DNA from 4 places in the Phytobacter sp. V69 genome. Region 2 is predicted to be linked to each of the others. Evidence: predicted binding sites of a transcription regulator. Region 2 holds the regulator's gene; each other region holds the start of a gene.
The links. Region 2 encodes CRP, which controls carbon source genes, mostly activating them, when cyclic AMP is high. Its sites were predicted from a motif close to ATGTGANNNNNNTCACAT; they were not measured.

Region 1 (5,864 bases), on a different contig from region 2:
CAGAAGAGGTGGTCGGTGAGGCGCTGCAGGGCGGATTACGTGACAACATCTATCTGGTGTCGAAAGTGTATCCGTGGAACGCGGGCGGTAAAAAGGCGATTGCGGCCTGTGAAGCGAGCCTGCGCCGTCTGAAAACCGATTATCTGGATCTCTATCTGCTGCACTGGCGTGGCAATTTCTCGCTGGCCGAAACGGTAGATGTGATGGAGACCCTGATTGAACAGGGCAAAATCCGCCGCTGGGGCGTATCGAATCTCGACTATGCCGATATGCAAGAACTGTGGCGCGTGCAGGGTGGCAAGGCCTGCGTCACCGATCAGGTGCTTTATCACCTGGGGTCACGCGGTATCGAATATGATTTACTGCCCTGGTGTCAGGAACAACAGATGCCGGTGATGGCCTATTGCCCTCTGGCACAGGCTGGTCGCCTGCGGGACGGATTGATGAATAACAGCGTGGTGGCCGATATTGCCCGCGCCCACAACGCGACGGCGGCACAAATTCTGCTGGCGTGGGTCATCAGCCATAAGGGCGTGATTGCCATTCCGAAAGCCGCCAGCGTGGGGCACGCGCAGGAAAATGCCGCGGCGCTGAATATCACGCTGACCACAGACGATCTGGCGCGCCTGGATAAAGCGTTCCCGGCACCGGGCCGCAAAATACCGCTGGACGTGGTGTAATTAAGGAAAAGGTCTCTCTCCCGTACGGGGAGAGAGACTGACGTATTAGCGTTTGATGACGCGAATCGTCTGAGACAGGCGAGACGGTTTTTCTTCGGTGGTTTTCTGCGGCGCGGTCGCGCAGGCAGATTCAACACAAACAAAGGTTTTGTAACCATCATCCGGCATGTCGGTCATGCTGGCGGAGAGCGCCGGGCCTGGGTTCCATGCCACAACGTTGGTGTGGTGGTGATGAATCACCTCAATCGCGCGATTTAGTGCACTGTCGTGGATCACGCTGCAGGCTTCCGGGTTCAGGTAAACGCGGTCGGTACGATCCGGGAAGGTCTGCACGCCATCGGTCAGTGCGTCTTCTTGCGCGTTGTTCACTTTATCAATGAAACGATCGCCCAGACCGCTCACTTTCACTGCAGCGATATCGCCGACGTTGAAATAGGTATGCAGTGCGGAGGTGGTTTCGAAATCGCCATGTGCTTCCAGCTCGATTTCGCAGGTTTTACCCAGCTTGTAGCGGGCGAACAGGGTGAAATCATGCGGCCAGTATTGGCGGGACGCTTCGCTGCTGTGCAGTTCAAATGTCAGCACAACGCCATTGTCGTCTTCATTATGGGCTTTCAGCGTCCAGACCAGGTTACGGGCGAAACCGTGAGCAGGCAAACCCTGCTGCGCCGCCGGGCCAAACCATGGCCAGCAGATCGGTACGCCGCCACGCAGCGCAACGCCATTTTTGAACGGGGTGTTGCCGCTCAGCCACAGCGCTTCTTCTTCGCCCTGTGGTTTCCAGGAGAGCAGGTGTGCGCCCTGTAAGGCAAAAGACGCTTTAACCTGCGGATGATCGATAACGATAACGTCCAGTTCGTCCATCAGGCGGCGAGAGAGGGTAGGGGTAATTTGTTCGACAACCGGGAGAGCAAAAATTGTGTTTATCATGGTGCAATCCTTCGTTAGCGTGACACTAAAACAAAAAAAGGCGACCGAAGTCGCCTTTATAGATCAGGTTCTCATCTCAATTTATTTGGAGATGTGAGCGATCAGGTCCAGAACTTTGTTGGAGTAACCGGTTTCGTTGTCGTACCAGGATACCAGTTTCACGAAGTTGTCGTTCAGTGCGATACCAGCTTTAGCATCGAACACAGAAGTGCAAATTTCGCCGTTGAAATCGGTAGATACAACATCATCTTCGGTGTAACCCAGAACGCCTTTCATTGCGCCTTCAGAAGCCGCTTTGATTGCTTTCTTGATTTCTTCGTAAGACGCTGCTTTTTCCAGACGAACGGTCAGGTCAACAACAGATACGTTCGGAGTCGGAACGCGGAACGCCATACCAGTCAGTTTGCCATTCAGTTCTGGCAGTACTTTACCTACAGCTTTAGCAGCACCGGTAGAGGACGGGATGATGTTCTGAGCTGCGCCACGGCCACCGCGCCAGTCTTTGTGAGACGGACCATCAACGGTTTTCTGAGTAGCGGTAGTTGCGTGAACGGTGGTCATCAGACCTTCAACGATACCGAAGTTGTCGTTGATAACTTTTGCCAGCGGTGCCAGGCAGTTGGTGGTGCAAGATGCGTTGGAAACGATGTCCTGGCCAGCATAAGTTTCGAAGTTAGCGCCACGAACGAACATCGGGGTGTTGTCTTTGGAAGGACCAGTCAGAACAACTTTTTTCGCACCAGCGGTGATGTGTTTACGCGCGGTTTCGTCGGTCAGGAAGATACCGGTAGCTTCTGCTACTACGTCAACGCCGATTTCGTTCCATTTCAGGTTAGCCGGATCTTTTTCAGCAGTAACACGGATGGTTTTGCCGTTAACAACCAGATGGCCGTCTTTGACTTCTACGGTACCGTTGAAACGGCCGTGAGTTGAGTCATATTTCAGCATGTAAGCCATGTATTCTGCGTCTAACAGATCGTTGATACCAACGATTTCGATGTCAGAACGTTCCTGAGCAGCACGGAAAACAATGCGACCGATACGGCCAAAACCGTTGATACCTACTTTGATAGTCATATATTCCACCAGCTATTTGTTAGTGAATAAAAGGTTGGCTGTAAAATTACAAAAACCTTACGCAGCGTCAAGCGGAATCGTGTCAATCATTGCGACAAATCAATCCTCCGCATAACCTTTGTTCGACTGACTCGTCTCACTCTTCCTATGAGCACGCTCCCTGTATGGGGACGCCGCCCCGAATTTTAAAGGTCATGCAGGATAAAAATGTGAATCCGATCACAATTAACCGCCCGGGAATTCGCAGCAAGTAAGTTTAGAACAAAAGTTATCACTTCATTGTTAATGTTTTGTTAGAATCGGAGTGAAGTTGTACGAATTCTTACCGCGAGATGTGAGCCTATGACGACGAAATCCTCCCAGGATGACCTGAAAAAAAATCTGACAGAAATGCAGTTCTACGTGACACAAGATCACGGCACCGAACCGCCATTCACCGGTCGTCTTTTACACAACAAACGTGAAGGCGTGTATCACTGCCTGGTGTGTGATGCGCCGCTGTTTCATTCGCAAACCAAATATGACTCCGGCTGCGGCTGGCCGAGCTTTTTTGAGCCGGTGAGTGAAGAGTCTATTCGTTACATAAATGATTACTCGCACGGGATGCAGCGTGTGGAAATTCGTTGCGGAAATTGTGACGCGCATCTGGGACATGTTTTCCCGGATGGTCCACAACCAACCGGCGAACGTTACTGCGTGAATTCTGCCTCTTTGAGTTTTACCGACGATGAAAACGGCGATCGGACTCAGGGGTGAGGAATCGATTCAGCTATTATTCCGTTGGAGTTAATTTACCATGGATTTTGAACAAGTCATTAACAGCATGACGCCGGACATCTATCAACGTCTGGTTACCGCTGTCGAACTGGGTAAGTGGCCGGATGGCGTTGCGCTGACGCCGGAACAAAAAGAGAACAGCCTGCAACTGGTGATGCTATGGCAGGCCCGCCATAATACCGACACGCAGCATATGACCATCGATACTCAGGGCCAGATGGTGATGAAGAGTAAGCAGCAGCTGAAAGAAGACTTTGGCATTGCGGCAAAACCGATTGCCACCCTGAAACTGCAATAACTCCCCTGATAAGCGGCGAGGCCACAGCGCTTCGCCCGCATTTCTGTCGTTCCTGCATTATTCCTTTTTTGACGTTTCCTCCCTTGTGACGGGTTGCTTCCAAAAATCTGTTTTTCCCACACATTAACCTGTTTTTATTAACTTGGTGATTTTATTGGGTTTTGTCGATTTTGTGTGCCCGCATTTGTGATCAATGTTGTTAAATGCAGAATAAAATCTTTGTTTAACAGATTCGAGGTTGACTTCAAAGCAGTTTCTGGTAACTCTTTCGCGGCTATATGCTGCGCAGAACGCTGGTGGCGATAACGGTGCTGGTGGCGATGAATATCTCGCTGTATACCATTACCGTGTGGATCCCCACGATATTCGTCAACTCGGGGATTGATGTCACCAAATCTATCCTGATGACCGCCATTATTATGCTTGGCGCGCCCGTGGGGATATTTATTGCCGCATTGATTATCGATAAATTTCCGCGCCGCTGGTTTGGTTCCGTTCTGCTGCTGATTGTGGCGGTGCTGGGCTATTACTATTCGCAGCAAAAAGAGGAGTGGGCCATTTTATCCCTCGGCGTGGTGCTCATTTTCTTCCTCTACATGTATGTCTGCTTCGCCTCAGCGGTGTATGTCCCTGAATTATGGCCGACCCATTTGCGTCTGCGGGGATCCGGCTTTGTGAACGCGATGGGCGCATCGTTGCTGTTTTCACACCCTATGGCGTGGCGGCATTATTGACCCACTACGGCACATACGCGGTCTTTTCGGTGCTGGGGGGATGCTGGTGTGCTGCTCGCTGATCCTATTTCTGTTTGGGATTGAAACGCGGATGGTATCGCTGGAAGAGATTTCGGGGCTGTCGTAAAAGTGTCGTCCGGCTCGCGGGCCGGACGACAGCATCAGGCCTGGGTTTCCTGCCAGTCTGCCAGCGTATGGAGCGTCGCCCCTTCGGCGGCCACCTCCATAAAGGCGTGCGCGCTATCCTGCGCATTGATGTTCACGCCGCGACAGCCGTCGGTAATCACATTGACGCGGTAGCCCAGTTTCAGCGCATCCAGCACGGTGAATTTCACGCAATAGTCGGTGGCGAGCCCCATGATGGTTAGCTCGGCAATATCATGCTGACGCAGCCAGTCATCAAGCCCGGTTTTCTGCCGGTGCCCGTTATCAAAAAAGCCGCTGTAGCTGTCGATTGCCGGGTTTTGACCTTTATGAAACACCGCGTCGATCGCTGAGGTTTTCAACAAGGGATGCAACGCCGCGCCTTCGCTGTGCTGGACGCAATGATCCGGCCAGAAGGTTTGATCCAGACCATCGAGCTTACCTTGTGAAAACGGAGCAGCCTGATGCTGACTGGCAAAGCTGCCGTGGTTAGCCGGATGCCAGTCCTGCGTTGCTAACACCGGTTCGCCGTGAGCCTGGCACCAGTCAATGAGCGCATTCGCCACATCTACGGTACTGTCACCTTCGGCCACTGCCAGCGCGCCGCCTGCGCAGAAATCATTTTGCAGGTCGACCAGGAGTAAAGCGCGTTGTTTCATCGGGGTATCCTTATTCGTCAGCCGTTAACTCACCGCGCAGGTTCCGGGTCATGGCGCTGCGAATCGCCGCCGCGTCCAGATCCTGGCTCAACAGATAATGCAGTTTCGTCAGCGTAGCTTCGACCGTCATATCCGCACCGCCAATCACGCCCGCGTGTGCCAGTGCGTTGCCGGTGGCGTAACCGCCCATGTTGACCTTACCCGACATACACTGCGTGAGGTTTACCACTACGATGCCGCGTGCGCTGGCTTCCTGCAACTCTTTAAGGAACTCGCCGTTCTGCGGCGCATTGCCCACGCCGTAAGAGCGCAAGATCAGGGCTTTTACCGGCTGGCGTAGGAAGTTTCGTACCACGTCTGCCGAAATGCCCGGATAAATCGTTACCACGCCAATCGGCTGCGGAGTGATCGGGTGGACGACCAGCTCACCGGTACCGTGCGGCGCAGGCGGCGTATTGAGGCGGCGAATATGAATTCCCGCTTCCAGCAGCGGCGCCAGGTTCGGCGAAGCAAAGGCATCAAAACCGTCCGCGTGCGCCTTGGTCGTACGGTTACCGCGATAGAG
Region 2 (5,864 bases):
AGGAGATCGCCAGTGCGTTCCATCCGGGTTCTCACGGCTCGACCTACGGCGGTAACCCGCTGGCCTGTGCCGTTGCCGGTGCCGCATTCGACATCATCAACACGCCAGAAGTGTTGAATGGCGTGAACGAGAAACGCGAGCTGTTCGTCAAACATCTGGAGAAGATCAACGCGCAGTACAATATTTTCAGCGAAATTCGCGGCATGGGGCTGTTGATTGGTGCCGAACTGAATCCGCAATTCAAAGGTCGCGCACGTGACTTCCTGCTGGCTGCTGCCGATGCCGGTGTGATGGTACTGAATGCCGGACCTGACGTGATGCGTTTTGCACCCGCGCTTATCGTTGAAGAGAGCGATATCGATGAAGGTATGCAGCGCTTCGCGAAAGCCGTAGCGAAAGTGATTAACACTTAAGACCGTAAGCGGCGATTTAACCAGATGCCGTGATGCGGACGCTGACGCCATGCCACCGACGAAATGGTGTGCATGGTGCTCAGATGCCCCAGAATACGTTGCAGGTGCTGTTCCAGCGTGCTCATTGGACCGTGCGTCATACTCTCCGGTGCTTCCAGAATATTCACATCCCCCGAACTTCCCGGTCCATCGTATTCCAGCCGCTGCTGACAGCGCTGCAGGGCAATTTCACACGACTGTAAATAACGCTGCGCCAGATCCGGCGTGAGCATGGTGTGTTCCCGCGCCAGGGTCGTCATCGCATTAATGTGTTCGACAATAAACTGACTGTGCGTGACCCACAGCTTCATATCGGCCAGATAGCGCGTGTCAAAGCCGGGTTCCTGCATCGCCTGATTCAGTGAGTTGAAGAGGGCGTTGTGCGCCTGGTTTACCCGCATGCGCTGCCAGGCCAGCGGCGTAGCCTGGGGATCATCGCTCAGAATCAGGCGGATGGCATCCTGATAGGTTTCCAGCGCGTCATGGGCGTTTTTGCGCAGCAGGCCGCTTTGCCACTGGGGCCACAGCCAGACAACACCGCCAAAAGCGATCAGGCAGCCGATCAGCGTGTCGATAAGACGGGCAACGATAAACTGCTCGCCGTTCAGCGTGAGCAACTGGAGTGTATACACCGCGGTGAGAGTAAAGCCGACCATCGCCCAGCCGTAGCTTTTGCGGATAATCAGGTAGCTCACCAGCGTCACCATCAGCATTGCCGCCAGCGTGAAACCTTCCGGTACGTGGTAGTGCAGCGTTGCGCCGGCAATGATCAATCCGGCCATGGTGCCTGCCGCCCGATGCAGAATGCGTACCCGCGTGGCACCGTAGCCGTTTTGCGTGACAAACATCACCGTCATCATGATCCAGTAAGGCTTGGGCAGATGGAGCGCGCTGCCCATCAGGCTGGCAATGCTGAGCATGACGCTTATCCGCGCCGCATTGCGAAAGGCAGCGGATTTCAACGACAGATAACTTTTGAAGGCAGGGAGCAGCGGCAGGCGGCGCTGCTTCTCAGCCATCAGGTCGCGAACATAGAGTGGACGCTGGGTGCGCAAAACGCGGGCTATCTGGCTGAAATGCCAGGCGCAGAACTGTCCAACCGGGTTATCCGGGTGCTGACGGGCGATTTTCTCCAGCGCGCCTATCTGCTTATCCATATTGAAACGCCGGGGATAGCGATGATAGAGAATGTCATCGGCGAGCACCCGTAACCGCGCGGCGACGGTTTGCGCATTCCAGCGGATAACCTCTTCAGCGTGGCTGCGTTCAACCAGCTCCTGAACCTCTTGCGGTTGATGGAGGCTGACGGAGATATGCTCTTGCAAATCCAGCGCGACCTGGAACATACGCAGCAACCGCTTGTAATCGTTGTTCTTATTGGCCGCCAGCATATGCAACTGCTGGTAGCTCTGGCTTATCATATCCACCGCTTTTTGCTGGCGTGCCAGCAGCGGCGGGAGGGCTTTTTCCGGATCGGCGTGTTGCGTCAGCAGGCTGTATTTTGCTTCACAGTAGTCCGCCAACTGGCGATAGAGCAGGCTTAACGATTCGCGCAGCGGCTGTTCCCGCCAGAGCCAGAACCAGAAGGCGTTAAACGCGCCGTACCACAGGGTGCCGAGCCCATAAATCAGCAACGGTTCCCAGACGGGCATATTCCCGGCGAGGCTTAAGGTAAAGATGGCCGCAATGAGCGAGGCGGGCAGCAGGCGTCCGTGCAAGGCGCTGATTTCCGCCGTGACGCCAAGCAATAGCGTGAGTCCGGTCAGGATCAGCGGCAAGGGGATATTTTGTGTCAGTAACAACTGTACCGTAAGGCTGCTGCCAGCAAAAAGTGAACCGCCAACGATCAGGCGTTTAAAGAAACGTTTGTGCGGTGTATCCAGACCGGCAATATTGCAGCAGGCAGGAACAAGAGAGAACAGCAGACCGAGATCGAGACGCCCGATAAGCAGGCCAACGGTCACAGGGAGGCATAACACCAGCGTTTGTCGCAGTGCATAGTTGATTTCGGGGTGATAAATCAGCCTGCGCCACATGGGGAATAGAGACAAAAACGGCGCATCGCTAAGTACGATGCGCCGCTTGAGAATTAACGTGTACCGTACACGACGATAGTTTTGCCGTGTGCAGAGATCAGGTTTTGATCTTCCAACATTTTCAGGATACGTCCCACAGTTTCACGGGAACAGCCGACGATCTGACCAATTTCCTGACGAGTAATTTTAATTTGCATACCGTCCGGGTGGGTCATTGCATCCGGTTGTTTCGCCAGATTCAGCAGCGTCTGTGCAATGCGGCCCGTCACATCAAGGAATGCGAGGTTGCCGACTTTTTCTGATGTAACCTGCAGACGACGCGCCATCTGAGAAGACAAGCGCATCAGAATATCCGGGTTCACCTGAATGAGCTGACGGAATTTTTTGTAGGAGATTTCGGCCACTTCACAAGCTGTCTTGGCGCGTACCCATGCACTACGCTCCTGACCCTCTTCGAACAGACCCAGTTCACCGATAAAATCTCCCTGGTTAAGGTAAGAGAGGATCATCTCTTTACCTTCTTCATCCTTGATTAGCACAGCCACTGAGCCTTTGACGATGTAATACAACGTTTCCGCTTTTTCACCCTGGTGAATCAGCGTGCTCTTCGACGGGTACTTATGAATGTGGCAATGAGACAAGAACCATTCGAGAGTCGGGTCTGTTTGCGGTTTGCCAAGCACCATGCGCGGTTATCCTCTGTTATAAGCTGGCTCCAGACGCTGGATTCACACAACGCGTCCGGGGTTGCAATCTATCTTCCCGATAGCTGGGAAGTGGACCGTCAGACATGCCTGCGGCCTGTAATATGTGATGTCCTCTGCATACATGCTAAACGTCAATGTATATCACTGTAGCATCCAGATTGTTTTAGCATAGCTTTTGCTGCCTGTCTCCTGGTGTCTCGCTTCAGCTTGACGCAGGTCGCCTTCCGTTGCGACTTTTCTTATGTGCGCGTAATCTGTAAAGAAAATTGCAACTCCGGAGTTAATTAAAATGCAAGCTCGTGTGAAATGGGTAGAAGGTTTAACGTTCCTTGGCGAGTCTGCGTCCGGGCACCAGATCCTGATGGACGGTAACTCAGGCGACAAGGCACCAAGCCCGATGGAAATGGTGCTGATGGCGGCAGGCGGATGCAGCGCTATTGATGTTGTCTCTATCCTGCAAAAAGGGCGTCACGACGTGACAGACTGCGAAGTGAAGCTAACGTCAGAGCGTCGTGAAGAGGCTCCGCGCCTGTTCACGCATATTAATTTGCACTTCATCGTGACCGGCAAAGCGCTGAAAGATGCCGCGGTTTCGCGTGCGGTGGATCTCTCCGCCGAGAAGTACTGCTCTGTGGCATTGATGCTGGAGAAAGCGGTAAATATCACACACTCGTATGAAGTGATCGAAGCCTGATGTGTTGCCGGAGGCGATCTCCGGCACTTTCAGCATCCGACATTTCCCCTGTGGCGCTGCGCTAACCGGGGCTACATCGGGCGGAAGCAGATTTTCTGTTTGCCAGAAAACTACTCGATCTTCTTACCTTCCATCAGCCGTTGTACCAGCGGCGTCATGATGAGTTCCATCGCCAGCCCCATTTTCCCGCCCGGCACCACCAGAGTATTCATGTGCGAAATGAATGAGCCCTGCAACATCGCCAGCAGCCAGGGATAATCAATGCCTTCCAGATTACGGAAATGAATCACCACAAAGCTTTCATCCAGCGAGGGAATGACTTTGGCGGCGAACGGGTTGGAGGTGTCCACGGTCGGCACGCGCTGGAAATTGATATGGGTGCGGGAAAACTGTGGGGTGATGAAGTTGATGTAGTCTTCCATCGAGCGAACCACCGAATCCATCACCGCCTCGCGGGAATGGCCGCGCTCGCTGGTATCGCGCACCAGCTTTTGCATCCACTCGAGGTTGACGATGGGTACTACGCCCACCAGCAGATCCACGTGGCGAGCCACATCATGCTGCGGCGTCACCACGCCGCCGTGCAGCCCCTCATAGAACAGTACATCGGTTGGTTCCGGCAGCGGTTGCCAGGGGGTGAACGTGCCGGGTACCTGATTCCAGGGCACGGCTTCATCGTAGGTGTGCAGGTATTTTCGCGCCTGGCCTTTGCCGGTTTGTCCGTACTCAGTAAAGGTTTGCTCCAGCAGGCCGAAGTCGTTCGCTTCCGGGCCAAAGTAGCTGATATGTCGACCTAAATCGCGGGCTTTACGGATTGCCATGTCCATCTCAGGGCGGGTGTAGCGATGAAAGCTGTCACCCTCGACCTCGGCGGCATGCAAATCCAGTTGAGCGAAGATTTTGCGAAACGCGAGGCTGGTGGTGGTGGTTCCCGCACCGCTGGAACCTGTTACGGCAATAACCGGATGTTTAGCGGACATAGCAACTCCCTGAGTAAGCCATTATTGTAGGTGAAGCCTGCCGCCCTGCACGTTACTCGCGAAACTGCGAGCGTGGCATAATGTTGACGGTTTCATGCAGTTCTGACCACACCAGTAGGGCCTCGCCGTTTTTCAGCTGCCGTCTTACATCGGCGACCTTTTGTTCGAGCGAGCGCTCATGTTCACCATAATCGGTGCCTTCGCGCAAGACAAAGCTTTCAATCAGGTTATCCAGCGTCTCAGGTGCCAGATCCTGCCAGGGAATAATCATTTCAGCTTTCCAGATAAGTGTGCAGCCAGTCGGGGATCCGTTTTTCCAGCCACATTTCCGGGCGCAGCAACGTGCCGCCTACAAAACCCACGTGACCACCGTGTTCGGTCAGTTGATATTCTACCGATGGCGGCAATGTCTGCGTATCGGGGATCACGTTTTGATCCATAAAAGGATCGTCTTTCGCATGGATGATCAGGGTCGGTTTGCTGATTTTATTCAGCAATGGCATGGCGCTGCACTGGCGATAATAGTTAATCGCATCGGCAAAACCGTGGATACGCGCGGTAATCGCATCATCGAAATCACGCAGGCGACGCAGGCGTTTCAACTGGCGCAAATCAATAGGTAACGACCCCGGATAGGCTTTTAACTTGCGCGACGCGTTGGCTTTCAGCAGGTTGAGCAAATAGTGCTGGTACACCCGTGAGAAGCCGGTTTCGATATGCTCGCTGCACGCTTCCAGCACGAAGGGGGCAGAGACAATCACCGCCGCATCCAGGGGGACGCTATCTTCTTCTTTCGCCAGCAGGCAGGCGAGCATATTGCCGCCCAGTGAATAACCAACCGCGGCAGTACGCGCCTCGCCGAACTCACGTTTCAGCCAGTGTAAGAACCAGGTGCCGTCTTCGGTTTCGCCAGAATGGTAAATGCGATGAAGACGGTTAGGCTCACCGCTACAACCACGGAAATGCATCACTACGCCCAGCCAGCCGCGTGCTTT
Region 3 (5,864 bases), on a different contig from region 2:
GCGAAAAAATTCCTCCATCGCTACCCGCGTGAGATGTCCGGCGGCCAGCAGCAGCGTATCGGGGTGATTCGCGCGCTGGCGGCGGATCCGCCGGTACTGCTGATGGATGAACCGTTTGGCGCGGTCGACCCGATTAACCGTGAAGTGATCCAGAACCAGTTCCTGGAGATGCAGCGTGCGCTGAAAAAGACCGTCATGCTGGTCAGCCACGATATTGATGAGGCGCTGAAGCTGGGGGACCGCATTGCGGTGTTCCGCCAGGGACGCATTGTGCAGTGTGCCAGCCCGGATGAGCTGCTGGCAAAACCGGCCAACGAGTTTGTCGGCTCTTTCGTTGGCCAGGACCGCACGCTGAAACGTCTGCTGCTGGTTTCCGCGGGCGACGTCACCGATCAGCAGCCGACGCTGACGGTGCGCGAATCAACGGCGGCGCAGGAAGCCTTCTCGATTATGGATGATAACGATATCCGGGCGATTACGGTGGTGGATGCCGACGGTAAGCCGTTGGGCTTTGTGAAGCGCCGGGAAGCCCGTGGCGCGCAGGATAGCTGTGCGGCGCTGCTGCATCCGTTCCGCATCACCGGCAAAGCCGAGGATAACCTACGCGTAGTGCTGTCGAAGCTGTATGAAAGTAATACCAGCTGGATGCCAATTGTAGATGAGGCCGGGCGCTATAACGGGGAAATTTCGCAGGATTATATTGCCGATTACCTGAGTTCCGGCAGAACTCGCCGGGTGCTGAATATTCACAGCGATGCGTAAGAGTGGCGTTGATTGGTGGAGATATTAACATCCGAGGGGATTGCGGCTTTTCCCCCTCACCCTAACTCTCTCCCTCAAGGGAGAGGGAACCGTTCGGTGCATTTTGTGACAACGTAACGAAAATAAGGCGCTTGCGCCGCCATCCACGGTCTATTTACCATCACGCGCAAACTCGTAGCCCGGATAAGGCGCTCGCGCCGCATCCGGGACTTACCCAACATCCCGTTACACCAGCACGCGCTCGGCAATCAGCATCCCTTTCGCCATCTGCAAATTGATGTAATGCGCCAGGTCGCGCTGTTCGGCGCGCGGCAGATAAGGCAGCTCACCCACCAGCGGAGCCGGCAGTTTACGGCTCAGCACGTTAATGATTTCGGCATAATGCGCCAGCCCAGGATTGATGCGATTCGCCACCCAGCCAATCAGCGGCAGACCGTCACTGGCTATCGCCTGTGCCGTTAACAGCGCGTGGTTGATGCAGCCTTCCTGAATCCCGACCACCATCAGCACACCCATTTGTTCCTGCACCACCCATTCGGAGAGCGGGCGCAGATCGTTCATCAGACTGCGCCAGCCACCTGTCCCTTCCACCACCACGTGATCAACCTGATCGCACAGGCGGGCAAGGCCATTGGACAGCAGGGTGTAATTGATCGGGAAACTGTGCGCCACGCTGCTTTCATCTTCGCTAAAGGCAATCGGGTTAACCGCAGAATAAGGTAATTCAATTGATGACACGCTTTGCAGCACCAGCGCATCTTTATTGCGCAGGCCTTCCGGCGTCTCTTTACTCCCTTTAGCGACCGGCTTGTAACCCGCGACGGTGCTGCCGCCAGCGGCCAACGCCTGTAGCAGCGCGCGGGACACAACTGTCTTCCCGACAGACGTATCAGTACCCGTTACAAAGAAACGCTTAAGCATCGCTAACTCCACCGTTATGCTACGAAAATATAAATCAGGAAAATAATTCAGTAGCGAAAGTCTACGTTAGGGCTGCGGTGTTCAGCTTGAGATAGCGCAATTTTTCGTACAACAGTGTAAAAATGTTACCCCTGCAACAAACGAATCAACAACGATCCGTTATACATCGCGTCCTTCACCAGCGCCGCCCCGGCCATGGTGCCCTGGTTGGTAAACTGGGTACTTTCAACGGCAATGTGCTTGCTGTAGGCAGGTAGAGACTGCTGGCGAATGCAGTCAGCAATCGCCGGGAAGAGGATATCCGCCGCCTTGCTGAGCGGCGAACCGATAAGAATTTTTTGCGGATTAAATAAATTCACCATGATGGCGAGAATACGCCCGACGTTCGCCCCCACGCCGCTGATAATGTCCTTCGCCAGCAAATCTCCCTGCTGAGCCGCGTCACACAGCGACTCAACCGTCAGCGGCTGCTGATGCAGCATTGAGCTCATCGACTGGCTCATACGCAACTGTGCAAGCTCCAGCACGCTCTCCACGCTGGCAATGGTTTCCAGACAGCCGTGGTTGCCGCAATAACAGCGCTTACCGTACGGGTCGACCTGCGTATGACCGATCTCCACCAGGCTACTGCTGCCCGCATGAAGCAGACGACCATCGGTAATCACCCCGGCACCCACGTTATGGTCGATAACCACCTGGATAACGTCACGTGCCCCGCGCGATGCGCCAAACAGCGCCTCAGCCATCGTCCAGGCGCTGATATCATGCTGGACATAGACTGGAACGCCGGTGTGCTTTTCCAGCGCTTCACCCAGTGGCATATCTTTCACGTCTTCATAAAACGGCATGCGGTGAACAATGCCATTTTCCGTGTCAATAATTCCCGGCAAGGTAATGGCGATGGCGGTCAAACGCTCCAGCTTCTGCTGATGGCGAATAAAGAACTGATCGATATGGACAATGATGCGCTGCAGCAGCGGCTTTTCGTCAATCAGCGGAAGCTCCTGACGCTCTTCCACCACCAGCTTGCTGCTTAAATCACGTAAAGAGAGGAAGATCTCCCCGCGGCTGATGCGCAAAGAGAGGTAATGCCAGGCTTCGGTCTCCACCACCAGCCCGACAGCAGGCCGTCCACGGCTGCCAGGCTCCTGAATCTCGGTTTCCTGAACCAGGTGTGCTTCGAGCATTTCCCGCACAATCTTGGTGATACTGGCAGGCGCAAGCTGCGCCAGACGTGACAGATCGATGCGCGACACCGGGCCAAGCTGATCAATAAGGCGGTAGACAGCCCCTGCATTGGTCTGCTTAATTTGATCAATATGCCCAGGCTGACTATCAGCAACCACCACTTACTCCCTTTATTTTCGAGCTCGAAATAAACTTTGGGATATGGTGAAGCACTTCAATAGTCGCCGTCAAATATTTACGTAGGCTTGTGATTTACCGCACATTTTGCAGGCGTATACTGACCATTTTTTAGGCATTCGCCGCAGAAATGAGTTGTTCTCTGAAACGCTGTGCCGCTGTTCCCTGTTCATGATGCTTCGCCCATACCAGCCACATTTCTGATACCGCGTCCGCTTCCAGGATCGGTACCCAGCGCATCTCATTAAGCTGCACGCGGCGAAAAGAGGCCGGTAAAATCGACACCCCGAGCCCTGCCGCCACCAGGCCAATAATGGTCATCGCTTCCCCCACCTCCTGGGTAATCGACGGCGTCAGGTTATAGCGGCGCAGCAACCCGAGGATATCGTCATACAGTCCGGTACCAACATGAGGATCGAAAAAGACAAACGGCTCACGCGCCAGTTCAGCCAAAGACACGCCCACTTTTGCCGCTAAGGGGTGGTCACGATGAATCATTGCCAGCAGCGGTTCGCGCAAAATCACCTGCCAGGCCAGCGTGTCGGGCAGCAACGTGTTACGCATCAGCCCAAGATCGAGGTTGCCCTCATTGAGCGGGGCAATCTGTTCGCGGGTATTGATTTCCCGCGTCTGGATATGTACATCCGGATAGCGCTGGCGAAACGATGATAGCGTATCCGACACCGCCGTAATAAAGGGTGCCGATGAGGTAAAGCCAATGCGCAGATCCCCGGTTTCTCCCTGATGCAGGCGGGCCGCCCGGCCAACCGCATCATCAACCTGGCTTAGTATCTGCCGACTGTCGGCCAGAAATTGCCTGCCTGCGGGCGTCAGCGAGACGCTGCGGTTGGTGCGCGCCAGCAATCGCGCGCCGATTTGCTGCTCGAGGATCTGGATTTGCTGGCTCAGCGGCGGCTGGGAAATATTCAGCCGCGCCGCCGCATGACCAAAATGCAGTTCTTCGGCGACGGCAATAAAATAACGAAGGTGACGCAGCTCGATATTCATATCTTAAACATATCATTTGAGATTATTAATATATTAGACAGAACAATGGCCTTTTCATACCCTTAAATCATCCCCGCCTGACCGGGATGTAAACTTAAGGATTTCAAGTGAGTCGTACAACTACCGTCGATACCCTCCCGGCAAGTGGTGTTGATGGAAATAACCGTCCTTTGCCGGCACAGTTTATTAAACGTGGTACCCCCCAATTTATGCGCGTCACCCTGGCGCTCTTCTCCGCCGGACTGGCCACTTTCGCTCTGCTCTATTGCGTACAGCCTATTTTGCCCGTGCTGTCGCAGGAGTTTGGCGTGTCTCCGGCAAACAGCAGTATTTCACTGTCCATTTCGACTGCCATGCTGGCTATCGGGCTGCTGTTTACCGGCCCGCTGTCTGACGCCATTGGCCGTAAGAAAGTGATGGTGACGGCGCTGCTGCTCGCTTCGTGCTGTACGTTGCTCTCCACGCTGATGACCAGCTGGCACGGCATTCTGATCATGCGCGCGCTGGTTGGGCTGTCACTCAGCGGGGTGGCTGCCGTGGGCATGACCTACCTGAGCGAAGAGATCCACCCCAGCTTCGTCGCCTTCTCCATGGGGCTGTACATTAGCGGCAACTCGATTGGCGGCATGAGTGGACGTCTGATCAGCGGCGTGTTCACCGACTTCTTTAACTGGCGTATCGCGCTGGCAGCGATTGGCTGTTTTGCCCTGGCCTCCGCGCTGATGTTCTGGCGTATTTTGCCGGAGTCCCGCCATTTCCGTCCGAGCTCATTACGTCCGCGCACCCTGTTCATTAATTTCCGCCTGCACTGGCGTGATAAAGGGCTGCCCTTATTATTCCTTGAGGGTTTCCTGTTAATGGGATCCTTCGTCACCCTGTTTAATTACATTGGCTACCGGTTGATGGAATCGCCGTGGTTTTTAAGCCAAGCGGTGGTGGGATTACTTTCCGTTGCTTATTTAACCGGCACCTGGAGTTCACCGCGTGCCGGGGCAATGACCGTTAAATATGGCCGTGGCCCGGTAATGGTCGGTTCAATTGCGATTATGTTTACCGGCCTTTTATTAACCCTGCTCTCTTCCCTGGTAGCGATTTTTATCGGCATGCTGCTCTTTACCGCCGGTTTCTTTGCTTCCCACTCGGTCGCCAGCAGTTGGATCGGCCCACGGGCGCGCCGCGCCAAAGGTCAGGCGTCATCGCTGTATTTGTTCAGTTATTATCTGGGTTCAAGTATTGCGGGTACGCTGGGCGGTGTCTTCTGGCATAACTATGGCTGGAACGGGGTGGGCGGCTTTATTGCGCTGATGCTGATGCTGGCGTTATTTGTTGGCAGCAGACTCCATCGCCGCTTACGTTAAAACGGTAGGATTTACCTTAGGGCCCCAATATAGCGTTGGGGCTTTTTTATTGCTCCCGCACTTTAACCGCTCAGAACATCGCCATGATTGACGATGCCCCTATCAATTCGCGTACTGCGTCAAGTGCCATAAGAGCAAATATGATCCACACAAAGGGATTCATCATTTAATCTTTACGGTTGATTTTACATGCAGAAACTACGACTTTTCTATTATCGTACAGGGGTAAACGGTTAGCCATAAAGCCACCGGGTTTGATGGTGATTATGGAAATTATTCATACAGACAAGAGGCATTATGGAAAATAGCAATTATCAACAACTCACCCGCACCTTCCAGCGCCTTTCTCGCTTCTCCCACCTCTCCGCCATTGCCGGATGGGACATGTTCGCCATGATGCCGCCAGGGGGCAGCACCGCCCGTGGTGAAGCACTGGCGGAACTGGGCGTG
Region 4 (5,864 bases), on a different contig from region 2:
CGGTTTTCTTACCATACACAACGTTAGAGGTGATGGTCAGAACAGACTGAGTCGGGATAGCGTTGCGGTAAGTCGTCAGTTTCTGAATTTTCTTCATGAAACGTTCAACCAGGTCAACGGCCAGGTCATCTACACGTGCATCGTTGTTACCAAACTGCGGGTATTCGCCTTCGATTTCGAAGTCAGTAGCCAGACCGTCTTCATCACGAATCGGTTTAACTTTCGCATATTTGATAGCAGACAGGGAGTCAGCCGCAACAGACAGACCTGCGATACCACACGCCATGGTGCGGATAACGTCACGGTCATGCAGAGCCATCAGAGAGGCTTCGTAGCTGTATTTGTCGTGCATGTAGTGGATAACGTTCAGCGCGGTGACGTACTGTTTAGCCAGCCAGTCCATGAAGTGATCCATGCGGTCCATCACTTCGTCGAAGTTCAGAACGTCGCCTTTGATCCCTTCTGTTTTCGGACCAACTTGGATTTTCAGTTTTTCATCAACGCCGCCGTTGATTGCGTACAGCATGGTTTTCGCCAGGTTAGCGCGAGCACCGAAGAACTGCATTTGTTTACCAACGATCATCGGGCTTACGCAGCAAGCGATAGCGTAGTCATCGTTGTTAAAGTCAGGACGCATCAGATCATCGTTCTCATATTGCAGAGAAGAGGTATCGATGGAGACTTTAGCCGCATATTTTTTGAAGTTCAGTGGCAGTTTTTCAGACCACAGAATAGTGATGTTCGGCTCCGGAGACGGCCCCATGGTGTACAGGGTGTTCAGGAAACGGAAGCTGTTTTTGGTAACCAGAGTACGGCCATCCACGCCCATACCGGCGATGGATTCAGTTGCCCAGATCGGGTCACCGGAGAACAGTTCATCATACTCAGGAGTACGCAGGAAGCGGACCATACGCAGTTTCATGACCAGGTGGTCGACCATTTCCTGCGCTTCTTGTTCAGTGATTTTGCCTGCTTTCAGGTCGCGTTCAATGAACACGTCCAGGAAAGTAGCGGTACGACCGAAGGACATTGCTGCACCGTTCTGGGATTTCACTGCAGCCAGGTAGCCGAAGTAAGTCCACTGAATCGCTTCCTGAGCGCTGGTAGCCGGACCAGAGATATCGCAACCGTATTTCGCTGCCATTTCTTTGATCTGACCCAGAGCGCGGTGCTGGTCAGCGATTTCTTCACGCAGACGGATAGTCGCTTCCAGGTTTACGCCGTTTTCCATGTCAGCTTGCAGAGACAGGAACTGGGCGTATTTGTCTTTCAACAGGAAGTCGATACCGTACAGAGCAACGCGACGATAGTCACCGATGATACGGCCACGACCGTAAGCATCTGGCAGACCGGTCAGCACACCAGATTTACGGCAGTTCAGGATGTCTTTGGTGTAAACATCAAACACGCCCTGGTTGTGAGTTTTGCGGTAATCAGTGAAGATTTTTTTCAGAGCGGGGTCCAGCTCGCGGTTGTACGCTTTGCAGGAACCTTCAACCATTTTAATACCGCCGAACGGGATGATCGCACGTTTCAGCGGGGCTTCGGTCTGCAGACCGACGATTTTCTCCAGCGCTTTGTTGATGTAGCCAGCGTCGTGAGAGGTGATGGTAGAAGCAACAGAGGTGTCGAAGTCAACAGGCGCGTGAGTGCGGTTTTCCTGTTTAACGCCTTCCATTACTTTGTCCCACAGCGTGGTGGTCGCATCAGTTGCGCCCGCCAGGAAGGACTCGTCACCCTCGTAAGGGGTATAGTTTTTCTGGATAAAGTCGCGTACGTTGACTTCTTTCTGCCAGTCACCTTTCGCAAAACCTTCCCAGGCTGTGGCTAACTTTTCATTAAGCTCGGACATGTAACACCTACCTTCTTAAGTGGATTTTTTATTTACTGCCTGAGACAACCATCAATCAATGATGATCATCGCCACGCAGGTAAATGACCCAGTATGTCAACCCAACTAACAATCCTCCACCAATGATATTCCCAATTGTTACAGGAATCAGGTTATCGGTGATGAAATTTGCAATAGTCAGGTGAGAAAAACTTTCCGGGCTGGAACCGATAGCGGTCCAGAACTCCGGGCTCGCAAAGTTGCGGATTACAATACCCATTGGGATCATAAACATGTTTGCGATACTGTGCTCAAAACCGCTGGCAACAAACATGGCCACCGGCAGCACCATAATCAACGCTTTATCGGTCAGGCTGCGACCTGAGTAGCTCATCCAGACGGCCAGACAGACCATCAGGTTCGCCAGAATACCCAGTGCAACAGCTTCAATAAAGGTATGGTGCAGTTTATGGTCGGCTGTTTGCAGGACGTTCAGGCCCCAGCCGCCATTCGCTACCATATACTCCCCGGACAACCACATCAGCAGCACGAACAGCAATGCACCGATCAGGTTACCGATATAGACGTTTATCCAGTTGCGAGCCAGTTGGCCCCAGGTAATACGTCCGCTGGCTTTCGCCACCACGATCAACACGGTTGACGTGAAGAGGTCAGCGCCACAGATGACGCAAAGGATCAGCCCTAATGAGAAGCATATCCCACCAACCAGTTTAGCCATGCCGTACGGCATTGAGGCTGTCCCTGTGGTGGCAGTAATGTAGAAAACAAACGCGATGGAGATAAAGACACCCGCTGTAATCGCCAAAAAGAACGTGGTCAGCGGTTTCTTAGTTGCTTTGTAGACACCTGCTTCTTCGGCAACTTTTGCCATCGCAGCTGGAAGTATTAGATCAAAAGGGTTGTCAGCTTTCACACTAACTCTCTCTTTATTTAAGTCGGCGACGAGATACTAACAAAGCATTATAGAAGAGAATTTGATATGGATCATATCTCGCCTGGCTTATGGGACCGCAAAGTGCATGGCTTTTCTGCAAAAGCGGGGTAATTTATTGATTGTAATAATAAAAATAAATTTTAAAATTTGCAAATAGTGTTGAATTTTTTTATACGGCCTCCCAAACAACAGTTAATTAAAATGGGGTAATTGCCATAAAAAGTAACACTAAGCCCTGGGTTTATATAATTATATTCACCCATGTTTAACTTAATTATTACAATTGGCACTCATTGCCGAAATATAAATAAAAAGGGGCAATGAAATTGCCCCGTAATATAACGTAGACCTGTCATTAAGCCTACATATTGTCGTACTATTTGTCGTTATTTCGACCAGAAAGTCCGTTTAGCACGTTGTAATTTTTCGTAAGCCGCTAACAGTGCCTGGTGTGCCGGGAAGGCTTCCAGCGTGCCATCCGCAGGCTGCAGGCCATAGAACGGTGCTTCACCACTTAAGGCTGCACTTGCTGCTTCAACAGCATCTGAACCGTACATCCGCACGAAAGCGTTCAAATACTGAAGCGGCTGGCGCTCTTCTTCCTGCGCCAGCAGCAGCAGGGTCTGCAGGCAGCGGTAATAATTGGCACGTTCAGCGCTGAAGACGGAACCGTTGAACTCCATGGTCCACTCAACCCAGGAAAGCGCCTGCTCAAGATCGCCGCCTGCCAGCGCGAGCATGGATTTCAGCTCGCCAATGCGTAGCGTAAACCAGCCATTATCTTTACCGGTGGCGATACCGAGCAGTTCACGCACGCGGGTTACATCGTCGTGGCCTTCATCATCAAGCTGATCGATAAGGTTCAAGTAATCTTCTTGCTCCCACTCACTGCCAGGCAGAGAGAGGATCGTTTCGCGCAGATGGCTGCCCATCGCATTATTTGCCAGCCACAGATCTTCTGCCGGATAGATGTCGGACATACCCGGCACCAGGATACGGCAGGCGTAAACGCCCAGGTGTTCGTAGTCGGCAATATACACTTCTTTATCTTCGGCGCTGAAGATGGCCATCAGGGTGGCGAACTCTTCTTCGGTGGTGCCGGCAAAGCTCCAGTCAGCAAACGGGTAGTCTGCATCCTGTTTGAACAGATCCCAGGAGATCGAACCGCTGGAATCAATAAAGTGGGTTTCGAGGTTAGTGTGCTCTGCCACTTCTTCATCATCGAACGTCGGCGGGGTGAAAACGTCCAGATCTTTCAGGCTACGACCCTGCAGCAGTTCAGTGACGGTACGCTCCAGTGCGACACCAAAGTCCGGGTGGGCGCCGAAAGAGGCAAAACAGGTGCCGTTAGTCGGGTTGAACAGAACGACGCAAATCACCGGATACTGACCGCCCAGCGAGCCGTCGTAGGCGAAAATCGGGAAACCTTCTGCTTCCAGTTTCTCAATGGAGGCCACCACGCCCGGGTAGCGCGCAAGCACGTCTGCCGGGATTTCAGGCAGGCTAATACGTTCGCTGATGATACGGTTTTTGATGTGACGTTCGAATACTTCCGACAGCCCCTGCACGCGCGCTTCATTGCGGGTGTTGCCAGCGGACATGCCGTTGGAGACATACAGGTTGCCGACGATGTTCATCGGAATATAGACGGTTTGTTCGTCTGACTGGCGGGTAAAGGGAAGGGCGCAGATCCCGCGATCTTCATTACCGGACTGCAGATCAACCAGCATGCCTGCCGTCAGTTCGTTTTCCGGGTCGTAAAAGGCGCGCAGACGCGGATCCAGAATGCCTTCCGGCAGTTCGTCGTCTTCGGTCAGCGGGAACCACTTCTCATTTGGATAGTGCACGAACGGGCCATTCGCAACGGTGTCGCCCAGCCAGAAATCCGCAAAGAAATAGTTGGTGGACAGACGCTCAAAATATTCACCCAGCGCGGAAGCCAGAGCCGCCTTTTTGGTGGCACCTTTGCCGTTGGTAAAGCACAGCGCACTGTCTTTATCACGAATATGCACGGACCAGACGTTAGGCACCGGGTTCAGCCAGGAGGCTTCTTCAATATTGAAGCCGAGGTCGAGCAGTTTTTGCTGGAAGCGAGCGATGGAATCTTCCAGTGCGGCGTCTTTGCCGGGGATATAGGTTTGCGTCATAGCAGCAGTCACTTTTTTTGTACGTAAAGCGGGCGATCATACGAGTTTTATGTGACTGACGCTATCTTCGGGGCCCGGTCTACGAAAATAAAACTTTTGGCTATGATTAATGAATCTAAATGATTGTTCAGGCATGAAAAATGAAAGCCTTCGATCTACATCGTATGGCGCTTGATAAGGTGCCACCTGAGTTTCTCTGGGAAGTCGCGCTTCGTTGTCTCTATACCTTCGTTTTGGTCTTCTTATTTCTGAAAATTACCGGGCGGCGCGGTGTACGTCAGATGTCACTCTTTGAAGTACTCATCATTTTGACGTTGGGGTCGGCGGCGGGTGACGTGGCGTTTTACGATAATGTTCCTATGCTACCTGTGCTGGTGGTCTTCATTACGCTGGGGCTACTGTATCGGCTGGTCATGTGGTTAATGGCACACAGTGAAAGACTGGGAGATTTACTGGAAGGCAAACCTGTCGTGGCAGTCGAAAATGGTCAACTGGCGTGGGAAAAGCTTGAAGCCGAAAATATCACGGAATATGAGTTCTTTATGGAGCTGCGTCAGGGCAGCGTGGAGCATCTCGGGCAGGTGCGGCTGGCCCTACTGGAAACCAACGGCCAGCTCAGCGTCTATTACTACCCGGATGACGAAGTGAAACCCGGTTTGTGTATTCTTCCGGAAGAATTTTCTCCGCGTTTTATCACGGTGCCGGACGCGGGGGATTATGCGTGTGTTCACTGCAGCAAAATCATGGTAATGCAGGCCGGGGAACATCAATTATGTCCACGCTGTGCAAATCCAGAATGGTCGAAGGCCAGCCGGGAAATTCGAGTGACCTGATAGCCATTATGTCGGTTTTATGACGCTTTGGCGGAAGAATGTTTTGTGTGACAACGGCCGCATTTTTCGGGTCATAAGTTTTAGACATTGCGGCGCGT

Region 1: msrB (peptide-methionine (R)-S-oxide reductase MsrB) is a predicted target of CRP. The motif match lies at 2,895-2,912, and genes of this name have one in related genera.
Region 3: mlc (sugar metabolism global transcriptional regulator Mlc) is a predicted target of CRP. The motif match lies at 3,117-3,134, and genes of this name have one in related genera.
Region 4: focA (formate transporter FocA) is a predicted target of CRP. The motif match lies at 2,825-2,842, and genes of this name have one in related genera.

What each region holds. Positions count from the first base shown of each region.
Region 1 is NZ_CBFFRL010000085.1:5,911-11,774, forward strand. Features, by position in the region: gene ACSZPU_RS13630 (aldo/keto reductase) at 1-680, shown strand, start outside; gene ACSZPU_RS13635 (D-hexose-6-phosphate mutarotase) at 726-1,610, opposite strand; gene gapA (glyceraldehyde-3-phosphate dehydrogenase) at 1,692-2,687, opposite strand; gene msrB (peptide-methionine (R)-S-oxide reductase MsrB) at 3,030-3,443, shown strand; gene ACSZPU_RS13650 (YeaC family protein) at 3,484-3,762, shown strand; partial or broken gene ACSZPU_RS13655 (MFS transporter) at 4,026-4,623, shown strand; gene pncA (bifunctional nicotinamidase/pyrazinamidase) at 4,658-5,299, opposite strand; gene ansA (asparaginase) at 5,310-5,864, opposite strand, start outside.
Region 2 is NZ_CBFFRL010000068.1:4,659-10,522, forward strand. Features, by position in the region: gene argD (bifunctional acetylornithine/succinyldiaminopimelate transaminase) at 1-413, shown strand, start outside; gene ACSZPU_RS11785 (YccS/YhfK family putative transporter) at 410-2,488, opposite strand; gene crp (cAMP-activated global transcriptional regulator CRP) at 2,542-3,174, opposite strand; gene ACSZPU_RS11795 (OsmC family protein) at 3,485-3,889, shown strand; gene ACSZPU_RS11800 (phosphoribulokinase) at 4,000-4,869, opposite strand; gene ACSZPU_RS11805 (YheU family protein) at 4,922-5,140, opposite strand; gene ACSZPU_RS11810 (hydrolase) at 5,142-5,864, opposite strand, start outside.
Region 3 is NZ_CBFFRL010000136.1:4,683-10,546, forward strand. Features, by position in the region: gene osmV (osmoprotectant ABC transporter ATP-binding protein OsmV) at 1-762, shown strand, start outside; gene bioD (dethiobiotin synthase) at 988-1,683, opposite strand; gene mlc (sugar metabolism global transcriptional regulator Mlc) at 1,809-3,029, opposite strand; gene ynfL (multidrug efflux transcriptional activator YnfL/SxtR(Kp)) at 3,160-4,056, opposite strand; gene ynfM (multidrug efflux MFS transporter YnfM/SxtP(Kp)) at 4,164-5,414, shown strand; gene ACSZPU_RS17660 (KPN_01571 family protein) at 5,485-5,580, opposite strand; gene ACSZPU_RS17665 (carboxypeptidase M32) at 5,712-5,864, shown strand, end outside.
Region 4 is NZ_CBFFRL010000010.1:29,026-34,889, forward strand. Features, by position in the region: gene pflB (formate C-acetyltransferase) at 1-1,852, opposite strand, end outside; gene focA (formate transporter FocA) at 1,908-2,765, opposite strand; gene ycaO (30S ribosomal protein S12 methylthiotransferase accessory factor YcaO) at 3,173-4,933, opposite strand; gene ACSZPU_RS02730 (DUF421 domain-containing protein) at 5,074-5,766, shown strand.